One region of the Kitasatospora sp. NPDC058115 genome, then DNA from elsewhere that is predicted to be linked to it. Evidence: riboswitches for the same ligand, from Rfam matches in the RefSeq annotation. Region 1 holds a riboswitch; the other holds the start of a gene.

Region 1 (7,001 bases):
GAGCGAGGTCGCGGCGGCCTCGGCGACCATGGTGATCGACTCCAGCTGGAGGTGCTCGACGCCCTCGATGTCCAGCGTGATGTCCTCGCCCCGGGCGGCCAGGATCTGGTCGCTGAGCAGGCTGTACCGCTGGTTGTGGGACATCGCGTCGAGCCCGGTGTGGTCGAGCTCCAGGGTCGGCAGGATGCCCACCATGACGATCCGCGCGCCGGCCTCGGCGGCCCGCCGGTCGGCGTAGCGCAGCCCGGTGTCGATCTCCTCGCGCAGTTCCTCGAAGACGTGCCCGAAGAGCCGGTGCGGTGCGATGTTGACCTCGATGTTGAAGCGCCCCAGCTCGGTCTGGAAGTCGGCGGAGCCGATCGCGGTGAGCACCTGGGCGTTGTTCAGCAGCGGCAGGCCCTGTTCGTCGGCCAGGTTGAGCTCGATCTCCACGCCGATGACGCCCTTGGGGCGGTCGAACCGCTCCTCCCGCAGCATCCGGCCGAGCGCGTCGAGGCAGGACTGGAGCTTTCGCCGGTACATCTGCCGGTCCGAAAGGTCCGCCCGGGTCGCCACGACCTTCTCGCCCATGGTCTCCTCCTCCTGAGCCGGCCGGCCCCCGACCGTGCAAGCATCATGCCCACCCCGAAGATCGATACCCGAACGCTTCGATTGGCTTGCATTGCAAGGAAACTGATGCCGTTTCAGCGCAACTACCGACTTGCCCGGGGCCACCGCCTGTGATAAACAGGTCACCCTGTGCACCTGTTCGAGTAGAATTCGCACTGCGCCACGGCCCGGCCCGCCATCGCCCGCGAGACCCCGGCGACGACGGCCGCGCCGGCACCGCGATCCTGCCCAACCGGACAAGGCCCAGGTCCCGTCACCGTCGACGCACCAGCCATGCCGGTATGCCGCACTCGCACGCCGATCTCGCACGGAGAGGCGACCTTGCCATGACTCTGCAGACCCCCCAGCCCCCGCCCAGTGCCCTGCGCGCGGTCCTCGCCGCGCTCGACTCGGAGACCGCGCTGCGCCAACCCGCCGCCGCCGCGCTGCGTCACCCGACCGGGCCGCTCCTCCCCGCGCACCCGCTCGCCGTCCACGTCCTGGAGGGGCCGCGGGCCGAACTCGCCGCCGCCCGCCGCACGGGGTGGCGGTTCCTCATCAAGGACGGCACCGAGGTGGCAGCCGCCGCCGAGGTGGTGCAGGGGGCGGAGGGCCACACCTTCTCCCACTTCACCGCCGGGCCGTACCTCGACTCCACGCTCCGGGCGCTGCGCGAGGCCTGGCAGCTCACCCAGTCATCGCGGTCCCGCTGCCAGCCCCGGCTGCTGACCTTTCCCGGCCAGTACGCGACGGCCCTGTGGCTGCACAGCCCGGACGGCGGGGCGGACCTGCTGATCCCGCTGGCCCCGGCCCCGATGGGCGTCACCGCGCACCGCGCCCACCCGGCCGCCGAGGTGCTGCCGCTGCTGGCCCGCACGCCCGTCGCCCGGACCCAGGCCGCCCCCCGGCCGCTGCTGCTGGGCACGACGGACGGCGCCCGGCTCCCCTCCGGGGCGCTCTGAGGTCCCGGCCGCCGTCCGGCCCGCCACCCGGTCGGGCCATCCGGCATGGCCCGACCGGGCCGTGCGCCGGATGGCCCGTCCGGCACGGCCCGCGGCGCCCGACCACCTGAACGGGTGATCTCTGCCCGGGGGTTGTGGCGCATGTCACGAAATCGCTGCGCGCGCGTCCGCAGATGCCGACACTGGGAACCAGCGTGGAAGGACCTCCTGTCCTACCCACTTGAGCGCTGGTCCACACCCGGCCCGGCGCCGGACAGAATCCGACCACCGCGGCGGCGGCCGCCGGCCACCGGCGCCACCGCACCACGGGGAGGATCGCAGAGCGAAGCGAGGGTACGTGTATGTGCCAGCACCGTCCTGAATGCCCGTCGGCCGAGTCCGAGGACCGCGAGGCCGCCGTGCCGGTGGCCTGCCACCCGGAGCAGGGCTGGAGCCTGCTCTGCAACGGCGTCCTGCTGTTCGAGGACACCGGTGAGCTGCTGCCCGACGGCCGGGTGATCGCCCCGCGCCGCCCGGCCGCGAGCGCAGTCTGAGCCGCCGGGCGTCCACGGGGGAACGCGCGCAACGGGCAGGGCCCCGGCGGAGTGATCCGCCGGGGCCCTGTCGCGTGCCGCGAGGCCGTGCGCCGTGCGTCGGTCAGACGCCGTACTCGTCCAGCGGCGGGCAGGAGCAGACGAGGTTGCGGTCGCCGTACGCGCCGTCGATCCGGCTGACCGGGGGCCAGTACTTGTCCGCCGGGTTCACGCCGGCCGGGAAGACCGCCTCCTGCCGCGTGTAGCCGTGCGCCCAGTCGCCGGCCAGCGTGGCGGCGGTGTGCGGGGCGTTGCGCAGCGGGTTGTCGTCGGCCGCCCAGGCGCCCGAACCGACCTTGTCGATCTCGGCCCGGATCTCGATCATCGCGTCGCAGAACCGGTCGATCTCGTGCAGGTCCTCGGACTCGGTCGGCTCGATCATCAGCGTGCCGGCCACCGGGAAGGACATCGTCGGCGCGTGGAAGCCGTAGTCGATCAGGCGCTTGGCGATGTCGTCCACCGTCACGCCGGTCTCCTTGGTGAGCGGGCGCAGGTCGATGATGCACTCATGCGCCACCAGGCCGCCGGGGCCGGTGTAGAGCACCGGGAAGTGCGGGGCCAGCCGCTTGGCGATGTAGTTGGCGTTCAGCACCGCGACCTGGGTGGCGCGCTTGAGGCCCTCGCCGCCCATCAGCCGGACGTACGACCAGGAGATCGGCAGGATGCCCGCCGAGCCCCACGGGGCGGCCGAGATCGGGCCGACGCCGGTGGCCGGGCCGGCCTCCTCCTGGAGCGGGTGGTTCGGCAGGTACGGCGCGAGGTGCGCGCGCACCGCCACCGGGCCGACGCCCGGGCCGCCGCCGCCGTGCGGGATGCAGAAGGTCTTGTGCAGGTTCAGGTGCGAGACGTCCGCGCCGAACTTGCCCGGCTTGGCGAGGCCGACCAGCGCGTTCAGGTTGGCGCCGTCGACGTACACCTGGCCGCCGGCCTCGTGCACCAGGCCGCAGATCTCGGTGATCTGGGTCTCGTACACGCCGTGGGTGGACGGGTAGGTGACCATCAGCACGGCGAGGCTGTCGCGGTGCTGCTCGATCTTGGCCTTGAGGTCCTCGACGTCGACGTCGCCGTCGACCAGGGTCTTGACCACGACCACGCGCATGCCGGCCATCACCGCGGAGGCGGCGTTGGTGCCGTGCGCGGAGGACGGGATCAGGCAGACGTCGCGCTGGGTGTCGCCGTTGGCGTGGTGGTAGGCGCGCACGGCCAGCAGACCGGCCAGCTCGCCCTGGGAACCGGCGTTCGGCTGGATGGAGACGGCGTCGTAGCCGGTCACCTCGACCAGCTGGCGCTCCAGCCCGCGGATCAGGGTGAGGAAGCCCTCGGCCTGGTCGACCGGCGCGAAGGGGTGCAGCTGGCCGAACTCCGGCCAGGTCACCGACTCCATCTCGGTGGTCGCGTTGAGCTTCATGGTGCAGGAGCCCAGCGGGATCATGCCGCGGTCCAGCGCGTAGTCCCGGTCCGACAGGCGGCGCAGGTAGCGCAGCATGGCGGTCTCCGAGCGGTGGCTGTGGAAGACCGGGTGGGTCAGGTACTCGTCCTCGCGCAGCAGCGCGGCGGGCAGCGCCTCGGCGTCCTCCGCCACCTCGACGCCCTCGACGCCGAACGCGGCCCACACGCCCGCCAGGTGCTCGCGGGTGGTGGTCTCGTCGGTGGAGACCGAGATCCGGTCCGCGCCGTCCTGGAAGACGTTGATGCCCTGGGCGCGGGCGGCGGCGGCGATCTCCGCGGCGCGGCCGGGGACGACCGCGGTGACGGTGTCGAAGAACTCGCCGTGCAGCAGCTCCACGCCACCGGCCTGCAGGCCCGCGGCGAGGGCGGCGGCGTAGCGGTGGGTGCGGCGGGCGATGTCGGCCAGGCCGTCCGGGCCGTGGTAGACCGCGTACATCGAGGCCATCACGGCGAGCAGCACCTGGGCGGTGCAGATGTTGCTGGTGGCCTTCTCGCGGCGGATGTGCTGCTCGCGGGTCTGCAGGGCCAGGCGGTAGGCGCGGTTGCCGTCGGCGTCGACGGAGACGCCGACCAGGCGGCCGGGCAGCGAGCGGGCGTACTCGGCGCGCACCGCGAGGTAGCCGGCGTGCGGGCCGCCGAAGCCCATCGGCACGCCGAAGCGCTGCGAGGTGCCGCAGGCGATGTCGGCGCCGAGCTCGCCCGGGGACTTCAGCAGGGTGAGGGCCAGCAGGTCGGCGGCGACGGCGACGATCGCGCCCAGGCCGTGGGCCTGCTCGATCACCGGGGCGAGGTCGCGGACCACACCGGTGGCACCGGGGTACTGGAGCAGCAGGCCGAACACGCCGCGCTCGGCGATCTCGGCCGGGATGCCCTCGGACAGGTCGGCGACGACGACCTCGACGCCGGTCGGCACGGCGCGGGTGTTGATCACCGCGACGGTCTGCGGCAGGGTCTCGGCGTCGACCAGGAAGACACCGCCCTTGACCTTGGTGACGCGGCGGGCCAGCGCCATCGCCTCGGCGGCGGCGGTGCCCTCGTCCAGCAGGGAGGAGCCGGAGGTGGGCAGGCCGGTCAGGTCGGCGACCAGGGTCTGGAAGTTGAGCAGCGCCTCCAGGCGGCCCTGCGAGATCTCCGGCTGGTACGGCGTGTAGGCGGTGTACCAGGCCGGGTTCTCCATGACGTTGCGCAGGATCACCGGCGGGGTGAAGGTGCCGTAGTAACCCAGGCCGATCATCGAGGTGAGGACGGTGTTGCGGCCGGCCAGCTCACGCAGCTCGGCGAGGACCTCGGCCTCGCTGCGCCCGGCGGGCAGGTCGAGCGCGGTGATCGAGCGGATCGCCTCGGGGACGGCGGCGGTGGCCAGCTCGTCCAGCGAGCCGTAGCCGACCTGGGCCAGCATCTTCTCCTGCGCGGCGGCGTCGGGGCCGATGTGGCGGTTCTCGAAGGGGCTGGCCTGTTCGAGCTCGGTGAGGGTCGCGGGGGTGGTGGGGCGTCCCGAGTTCGGCTGGGCGTTCATGGTGGTCGAGGCCTCCTGGTCACGGACCGGCGGGGGTGCGCACGCCGGCGCCTCACCGCTGCGGACAACAGCGGGGGCCCGGTCGGACGAACCCGACAGGCCTCCCCCTCTGTCATCGGGACCTGAGAGCTTCGCCCGCGCGGAGCGCCGTGGGACGCCCCGCCGGCTTGCACCGTCGGTGAGGGTGGGGTCCGCCGGCTCCCTCGCCCGCGATCCTGCCCTGCTTTCCAGAGTGACCTATCCCGCACGGTACGGATGCCTGAGAGATTCCGGGGAGGAGTTGCTCCTTCGGCGCCCCGACCAGCGGTTTCCGCTGTCGGGGACTCTCCCGAGCGGGCTCGGCGGTCGCGCCCAGGGTACCAGCGGGAGGCACCCCGATCACGGGTGCGTCAGGCCCGACCGCGACTTCGCGGCTGACACCCCGCGGTGACCCGGTCGGCGCAGCCCCGGGCCCGTCCGGCCGCACCCCGGTCGCGCCCGCCCGATTCATGGCATTTGGTGTGAAGTGCCGCTGTCCTGCGGGCGTTTCCGCGACCTCACCGCACTGGAGGAAAAGAGTGCAGACCGACATCGACCCCCGGGACCTCATCGGCCACAAGGCGGTCGACCGCAACGGGGACAAGATCGGCACCATCGACGAGGTGTACCTGGACGACGCCACCGGCCGTCCCGAATGGGCCGCCGTCCGGACCGGCATCTTCGGCCGGGACGCCTTCGTCCCCCTCACCACCAGCGAGTTCTCCGGCGACGAGCTGCGGGTGCCGTACGACAAGTCCCTGGTGAAGGAGTCACCGGACTTCGGCGTGGGCCAGCACCTGTCGCCCGCCCAGGAGCTCCAGCTCTACCGCTACTACGGACTGGACACCCCGGCGCAGGACCGGCCGCGGGCGGGCGGGGGCCCGGCGGCGGAACCGGACGACCTCGACTTCGGCACCACCACCGCCGGCACCACCACCGCCGGCACCGGTGCCGCCGCGGCGACCGCTCCCGCCGCCCACGGAACGCCCGCGACCAACGGAACGCCCGCGACCAACGGGACGGGCGCCACCAACGGGACGGGCGCGGCCTCCGGCACCAACGCCTCGCGCCCGGCCAAGGCGCTCACCTTCCACCGGGCGGCCGACCTCGACAAGCCGTCCGGCCCCGCCCCGGAGGTTCCCGCGCGCCCCCTCGCCACTCCCGCACCCGTCACCCCCGCGGCCCCCGCCGCCCCGGCGCCCGCGCCCTCCGCCGCGGCACCGGCCGCCCCGCCCGTCCCGCCGCCCGTCGTGCCGCCCACCGCGCAGCCCGCAGCCGCGCAGCCGGCCGTCACCCCGCCCGTCCACGCGCAGCCGGCCGTCGAACCGCAGCCCCAGCCCCAGGCACAGGCACAGGCACAGGCACAGGCCCAGCCACCGTCCCAGCCCCAGCCGCGGTCCGCGCGCCCGGAGACCGGTCCGGCCGCCCCCTCCCCCACCGGCCGGCTGGAGATCACCTGCCGCGAGGAGCGCCTGGACATCACCACCGAGTGGCACGTGATCGGCACCGCCAAGCTGCGCAAGTACGTCACCAGCGAGCAGGTGGAGCGCCGGGTCCCGGTGGTCCGCGAGCGGGTCCGGGTCGAGCGGATCCCGGTCGGCGAGGCCGAACGGGCCGCGCTCGACGAGAAGGAGATCGCCGAGGCGGTGGAGGAGGTCACCCTGCGCGAGGAGCGCCCCGTGGTCCGCAAGTACCTGGCGCCGCTCGAAAGGGTCCGCCTGGTGGTCGAGCGGTACACCACCGAGGAGGTGGTCCGCGAGGAGCTGCGGCGCGAGCAGGTCGAGGTCCACGACGACGTCACCGCCGCCCCGGCCGCCACCTCGTCACCGCCGCCCGCCGCACCGCCCGCCGCCCAGGCCCCGGCCCGCCCGGAGCCGGCCCGGCCGCTGGTCTGAC
Region 2 (7,001 bases), on a different contig from region 1:
CGCAGGTCCGCCCACGGCACGCCGACCCCGCCGCCCGGGGCGTGCGGGTTCAGCCACAGGCCCCAGCGGGTGCGGTAGAGCGAGGCCGCGACCTCCTTGCCGGAGATCACCTCGTGGGCCCGCGCCCAGCCGGAGGCCGCCAGCTGCTCGGGCGAGGTGACGGCCGGCGCGTAGCCGTGGCCGCTGATCTCCATGTTCCCGTACTGGGCGTCCGCGCTGCCCGGCGTGCCGTGCCAGAGCAGCATCCAGACCCGGCCCTCGGCGAGCGCGTGCAGCATCGTCTCGTAGGCCTCGTAGCGCTCCGGCGCCACCTCGCGCAGCGCGCGCTCCAGCGCGCCCGGATCCGGGCGTCCGGTGGGCGCCTGGCCCCAGGGCCCCGGTGCACCGCCAGCTACCGATCCCGCACTCATGCGCCCACCTCGCTGCGCTTCTTCGTTCCTCGTCCGTCACCGGCGGCCCGGCGGCCGTCAGCACGCACCCTATGGGGCGGCCGCCGACCGCCGCCACGCCGACGTGCCAGGGTTCGTACCGCCGCCCCGCCCGCACCCCGTCCGGCGGGTGCCGGACGGACGGACGGGGGCCGGATCAGCCCCGCACGTAGAACGGCGCGACCCGGTTCACCAACCAGTCGACCACCGGATCGTCCGCGAGGTCGAGCAGTACGAGGTGGACGCCTCCGGGCAGCGGCGCGGTTCCCAGCGCTCGCCCCAATGCCTCGTTCACCGCGCCCGGGTCGGCCGGGGCCAGCGGGTCCAGCTGGACGCCCACGAACATCACGGTCGGCTCGCCCTCGACGCTCGCCAGCGCCCGCCGCGCGGTCAGCACTCCCGGCAGCGCCGCGAGTTCCCCGCGGCAGGCGGTCAGGAACGCCTCCGGGTCCTCGCCCGGCACCGGCTCGCGCAGCGCCACCCGGCCGCCGCCGGGAGCCTCCGGCGCATCCGGGCCGGCGTCCCAGCGGTCCTCGCGCGGTCCGCGGCGCAGCTCGGCCACGCCCTCCGGCGGCACCGGGATGCCCACCGCCGCCCCGGGGTTGACCGCGATGCCCACGCCCAGCGGCAGGCCGCGGGCGAACTCCCACACCGGCGCGACCGCGAACGGCATCCCGGGCGCCTGCTGGAGGAACACCTCCTGCGAGGAGAACACCGGGACATAGGGGTCGCCGGCCAGTTCGATCGTCGGCAGGTCCAGCGACCGCCCCTGCGGGTCGCCGCCCGACGGCAGCGGGATCCACACCTGGCCGCGCGCCAGCACCTCGATCACCCGGGGGGTCGCGCCCGGGTCGCCGAGCGCGGCGGTGAGCACCTGCTCCAGCTCGTTGGCCGGCCACGTGCCGCCCGGCGGCGCCGCCTCCGCCCCGCCCCACCCCTGCTGCTCCACCGGGTACTCCATCCGCCGCCGTACCGTCCTCTGCTCACCGATGCCCGCAGCCTAGCGTTCCGGCGCCCCGCACCGGGCGGTCAGGCCCGCGGTGACGGAGGCCCCCCTCCCCTCATTCCCGCGGACGTGCCATGATGTGCGCGTCTGCGGTGGCATCCACCCAGGCCCCGCCAACTCCATACCGGCCGCTCGAACCCGCGCGGGAGAGTCCGGAGTGCCCCGTCCAGGCGGCACAGCCGGCGCCGAAGGAGCAAGTCCTCCCCGGAATCTCTCAGGCACCCCTACCGCACGGGTTAGGCACATCTGGAAAGCGGCGCACGGCCCTGCCGTACGCCCACCCACGGTGCAAGCCGCCATGCTGGTCCCCTACAGGGCAGTGGACGGTGAAGCTCTCAGGTTCGACGACAGATGGGGAGACCCAGCCGCCGCATGCCCGCGCGCAGGGTCCGCCGCCCCCGAGACAGGGCCGGTCCCGGCGTGCGCACCCCTGAGTGCCCCGACCGAGGAGTTCCTGGCCATGTCGTCCCTCCGCCTCACCGCGCTCGACGCGCTCCACCGCGCCCTCGGCGCCACCATGACCGACTTCGCCGGCTGGGACATGCCGCTGCGCTACGGCAGCGAGCGCGAGGAGCACCTCGCCGTCCGCACCAGGGCGGGCCTGTTCGACCTCTCCCACATGGGCGAGATCACCGTCACCGGCCCGCAGGCCGGCGAGATGCTGGACCACGCGCTGGTCGGCTTCGTCTCCGCGCTCGGCGAGCTGCGCGCCCGCTACACCATGATCTGCGCCGAGGACGGCGGCATCCTGGACGACCTCATCGTCTACCGCCTGCGCGAGGACGCCTTCCTGGTCGTCGCCAACGCCTCCAACGCCCAGCTGGTGCTGGACGAGCTGATCGCCCGCGCCAAGGGCTACAACGCCGTCGTCTCCGACGACCGCGACGCCTACGCGCTGATCGCCGTCCAGGGCCCGGAGTCCACCGCGATCCTGGCCGGCACCACCGAGGCCGACCTGCCGGGCCTGAAGTACTACGCGATCCTCCCGGCCCAGGTGGCCGGCCGCGACGTGCTGCTCGCCCGCACCGGCTACACCGGCGAGGACGGCTTCGAGATCTTCTGCAACCCGGGCGACGCCGAGCAGATCTGGCAGGCGCTGACCGAGGCCGGCGCTGGCCGCGGCCTCGTCCCCTGCGGCCTGTCCTGCCGCGACACGCTGCGCCTGGAGGCCGGCATGCCGCTGTACGGCCACGAGCTGTCCACCGACCTGACCCCGTTCGACGCGGGCCTGGGCCGGGTCGTGCGCTTCGACAAGACCACCAACGAGGGCGCCTTCGTCGGCCGCAAGGCCCTGGAGCGGGCCGCCGCCGAGGCCGAGGCCAACCCGCCGCGGGTGCTGGTCGGCCTGGTCTCCGAGGGCAAGCGCGTGCCGCGCGCCGAGTACACCGTGGTCTCCGCCGACGGCGAGCCGATCGGCCGGATCACCTCCGGCGCGCCCTCCCCCACGCTGGAGAAGCCGATCGCGATGGCCTACGTGGACGCGGCCCACGCCGCCCCCGGCTCCACCGTCGCGGTGGACGTGCGCGGCAAGCACGAGCCGGTCCAGGTCGTGGCGCTGCCGTTCTACAAGCGCGCCCGCTGACCCTTCCCCACCTGTTTCCCCCGCGAGGAACGTCCGCGCGCCGGGCCGCTTCGTCGTACCCGCTTCCCATCCTGGAGAATGACGCCATGAGCACCAACCCCCAGCACCTGCAGTACACCGAGGAGCACGAGTGGCTGACCGCCGCCGACGCCGACGGTGTGTCCACGATCGGCATCACCCAGCACGCCGCCGACGCCCTCGGTGACATCGTCTACGTGGAGCTCCCCGAGGTGGGCGCCACCGTGACCGCCGGGGAGACCTGTGGCGAGCTGGAGTCGACCAAGTCGGTCAGCGACCTGTTCTCCCCGGTGACCGGCGAGGTCACCGAGGTCAACGAGGACGTCAAGAACGACAACAGCCTGGTCAACGGCGAGCCGTTCGAGGGTGGCTGGCTGTTCAAGGTCCGCGTCGAGTCGACCGGCCCGCTGCTGAGCGCCGACGAGTACACCGCGCTCACCAACCCCTCGGCCTGAGCCACCGCCGGGACGGCCGCCGCACCGCGGCCGTCCCGCGCCTCCTCCCCCCTCCTCCCGGGAAGACCCCACCATGACGGTTCTGAACCAGTCCCTGCACGCCCTCGACCCGGAGATCGCCGCCGCGGTCGACGCCGAGCTGCACCGCCAGCAGACCACCCTGGAGATGATCGCCTCCGAGAACTTCGCCCCGGTGGCGGTCATGGAGGCCCAGGGCTCGGTGCTGACCAACAAGTACGCCGAGGGCTACCCCGGCCGCCGCTACTACGGCGGCTGCGAGCACGTCGACGTGGTCGAGCAGATCGCGATCGACCGGATCAAGGCCCTGTTCGGCGCCGAGCACGCCAACGTCCAGCCGCACTCCGGCGCGCAGGCCAACGCCGCCGCGATGTTCGCGCTGATCAAGCCGGGCGACACCATCCTGGGCCTGAACCTGGCCCACGGCGGTCACCTGACCCACGGCATGAAGATCAACTTCTCCGGCAAGCTCTACAACGTGGTGCCGTACCACGTGGACGACAAGAGCGGCCAGGTCGACATGGCCGAGGTCGAGCGCCTCGCCAAGGAGCACCGGCCGCAGCTGATCATCGCCGGCTGGTCCGCCTACCCGCGCCAGCTCGACTTCGCCGAGTTCCGCCGGATCGCCGACGAGGTCGGCGCGCTGCTGATGGTCGACATGGCGCACTTCGCCGGCCTGGTCGCGGCGGGCCTGCACCCCAACCCGGTGCCGTTCGCGGACGTGGTCACCACCACCACCCACAAGACCCTGGGCGGCCCGCGCGGCGGCGTCATCCTCTCCAAGGCCGAGCACGCCAAGAAGATCAACTCCGCGGTCTTCCCCGGCCAGCAGGGCGGCCCGCTGGAGCACGTCATCGCCGGCAAGGCGGTCGCCTTCAAGGTCGCCGCCTCGGAGGAGTTCAAGGAGCGCCAGCAGCGCACCCTGGAGGGGGCCCGGATCCTCGCCGAGCGCCTGCTGCAGGCCGACGTCACCGAGGCCGGCGTCTCCGTGCTGTCCGGCGGCACCGACGTCCACCTCGTCCTGGTCGACCTGCGCAACAGCCGGCTCGACGGCCAGCAGGCCGAGGACCGTCTGCACGAGGTCGGCATCACGGTCAACCGCAACGCCATCCCGAACGACCCGCGCCCGCCGATGGTCACCTCCGGCCTGCGGATCGGCACCCCGGCGCTCGCCACCCGCGGCTTCCTGGCCGAGGACTTCCGCGAGGTCGCCGACATCATCGCCGAGGCCCTGAAGCCCGCCTTCGACGAGGGCACCGCCGAGGCGCTCAAGGCCCGGGTCACCGCCCTGGCCGAGAAGTACCCGCTCTACCCGAACCTGTAGGTCCTGTCGTTCGGCGGCCGGTGACCGGGCTCACGCCGTCCGGACACCGGGGATTCCGGGGCACCGCGCACACTGGAGAGTGCGCGCGGTGCCCCGTCCCGTGTCAGCCCGCCGACCGCGCCCGACCCTCCCCCTCCCGCCACCGCCGTCCTCCCTCCCTGCCGGCACCACCCACGAGACCAGACAAGGACGTCCCTCCGTGGCCATCAGCGTCTTCGACCTCTTCTCCATCGGCATCGGTCCGTCGAGTTCCCACACCGTCGGCCCGATGCGGGCCGCCCGGATGTTCGCCCGCCGCCTGAAGTCGGAGGGCCTGCTGACCGAGGTGACGGCCGTCCGCGCCGAGCTGTACGGCTCGCTGGGCGCCACCGGCCACGGCCACGGCACCCCCAAGGCGGTGCTGCTGGGCCTGGAGAACGCCTCCCCCCGCACCGTCGACGTCGACCAGGCCGACCGCGACGTCGAGCGGATCACCGCCGAGAAGCGGATCAACCTGCTCGGCGTCCACGCCATCGACTTCGACCCGGACAGCCAGCTGGTGCTGCACCGGCGCCGCTCGCTGCCCTACCACGCCAACGGCATGACCCTCTGGGCCTACCGCGCCGACGGCTCCACCGTGCTGGAGAAGACCTACTACTCGGTCGGCGGCGGCTTCGTCGTCGACGAGGACGCGATCGGCGCCGACCGGGTCAAGCCCGACGACACCGTGCTGAAGTACCCCTTCCGCACCGGCGAGGAGCTGCTGCGGCTCACCCGGGAGACCGGCCTGTCGATCTCCGGCCTGATGCTGGAGAACGAGAAGGCCTGGCGCACCGAGGAGGAGATCCGGGCCGGCCTGCTGGAGATCTGGCGGGTCATGCAGGAGTGCGTGCGGGCCGGCATGTCCCGCGAGGGCATACTCCCCGGCGGCCTCAAGGTGCGCCGGCGCGCCGCCGCGGCCGCCCGCGCGCTGCGCGCCGAGGGCATCGGCCCGGCCAACGCGATGGAGTGGGTCACCCTCTACGCGATGGCGGTCAACGAGGAGAACGCCTCCGGCCGCCGGGTGGTCACCGCCCCGACCAACGGCGCGGCCGGCATCATCCCCGCCGTCCTGCACTACTACCTGAACTTCATCCCGGGCGCCGACGAGGACGGCATCGTCCGCTTCCTGCTCGCCGCCGGTGCCATCGGCATGCTCTTCAAGGAGAACGCCTCCATCTCCGGCGCCGAGGTCGGCTGCCAGGGCGAGGTCGGCTCCGCCTGCTCGATGGCCGCCGGCGGCCTCGCCGAGGTCCTCGGCGGGAGCCCCGAGCAGGTCGAGAACGCCGCCGAGATCGGCATCGAGCACAACCTCGGCCTCACCTGCGACCCGGTCGGCGGCCTGGTCCAGATCCCCTGCATCGAGCGCAACGGCATGGCCTCCGTCAAGGCCGTCACCGCCGCCCGGATGGCCCTGCGCGGCGACGGCCGCCACCACGTCTCCCTCGACAAGGCGATCAAGACCATGAAGGAGACCGGCGCCGACATGAAGATCAAGTACAAGGAGACCTCGCGCGGCGGCCTCGCCGTCAACGTCATCGAGTGCTGACCCCTCCCCGCCGACGGCCGCGCCCCCGCCCCTCCGGCGGGGGCGCGGCCGTTGCGGTGCGAACCCTCGGGCCGGCTCCACCGTAGCCGTGCGGCGGGGCGCGCCGGCCGGGCCCCTCACCCGCTCGGGTGAACCCCGCCGGATCGGGCCGTCCGGGCCCCCGGCGGCTGCCATCGTGGCCGGCAGAGCGTCCCCACGAGCCCCCGGAGCGCGGATGAAGAACACCGGAACCGGTGTCCGTACCCTCACCACCCTGCTGTTCGCCGCCGCGCTGGCCGCGGCGGCCACCACCCCCGCCGCGGCCCGGACCGCGCTGCCCGACGCCACCGACGCGGCCTTCGCCGACGACTGCCTGCGCGCCCACAACGAGTACCGCGCCCGCCACGGCGTCCCGGCGCTGTCCCCCGACCCGGCCCTCCAGGACTACGCCAGGGCCCGGGCGGCCCGGCTCTCGACGTACGAGCGCCTCTCCGGCGGCCACGCCGGTCTCGACCCCGCGTACGGCGAGAACCAGTCCTGGTTCGCCTCCACCGCCCCCGACCGGGCCGGCTGCCGCCGGGCCGTCGACGCCTGGTACGCGCAGGCCGGGGACTACGACTACGA

What was found. A riboswitch is a leader RNA that binds a small molecule or an ion and turns the genes downstream of it on or off. The one in region 1 is predicted to bind glycine.
Region 2: linked by a shared signal. The riboswitch ahead of gcvT (glycine cleavage system aminomethyltransferase GcvT) and the one ahead of gcvP (aminomethyl-transferring glycine dehydrogenase) in region 1 are both predicted to bind glycine.

Annotation. Positions count from the first base shown of each region.
Region 1 covers NZ_JBHVTL010000014.1:13,658-20,658, reverse strand. Annotated here, with positions in the region: gene ACFVVL_RS16610 (glutamate--cysteine ligase) at 1-570, opposite strand, end outside; gene ACFVVL_RS16605 (hypothetical protein) at 936-1,550, shown strand; gene ACFVVL_RS16600 (DUF5999 family protein) at 1,892-2,083, shown strand; gene gcvP (aminomethyl-transferring glycine dehydrogenase) at 2,187-5,087, opposite strand; glycine riboswitch at 5,325-5,428, opposite strand; partial or broken gene ACFVVL_RS16590 (PRC-barrel domain-containing protein) at 5,645-6,019, shown strand; gene ACFVVL_RS16585 (DUF2382 domain-containing protein) at 6,356-7,000, shown strand.
Region 2 covers NZ_JBHVTL010000021.1:123,949-130,949, reverse strand. Annotated here, with positions in the region: gene ACFVVL_RS22915 (enhanced serine sensitivity protein SseB C-terminal domain-containing protein) at 1-410, opposite strand, end outside; gene ACFVVL_RS22910 (enhanced serine sensitivity protein SseB) at 586-1,389, opposite strand; glycine riboswitch at 1,568-1,674, shown strand; gene gcvT (glycine cleavage system aminomethyltransferase GcvT) at 1,895-3,016, shown strand; gene gcvH (glycine cleavage system protein GcvH) at 3,103-3,489, shown strand; gene glyA (serine hydroxymethyltransferase) at 3,563-4,831, shown strand; gene ACFVVL_RS22890 (L-serine ammonia-lyase) at 5,031-6,398, shown strand; gene ACFVVL_RS22885 (CAP family protein) at 6,613-7,001, shown strand, end outside.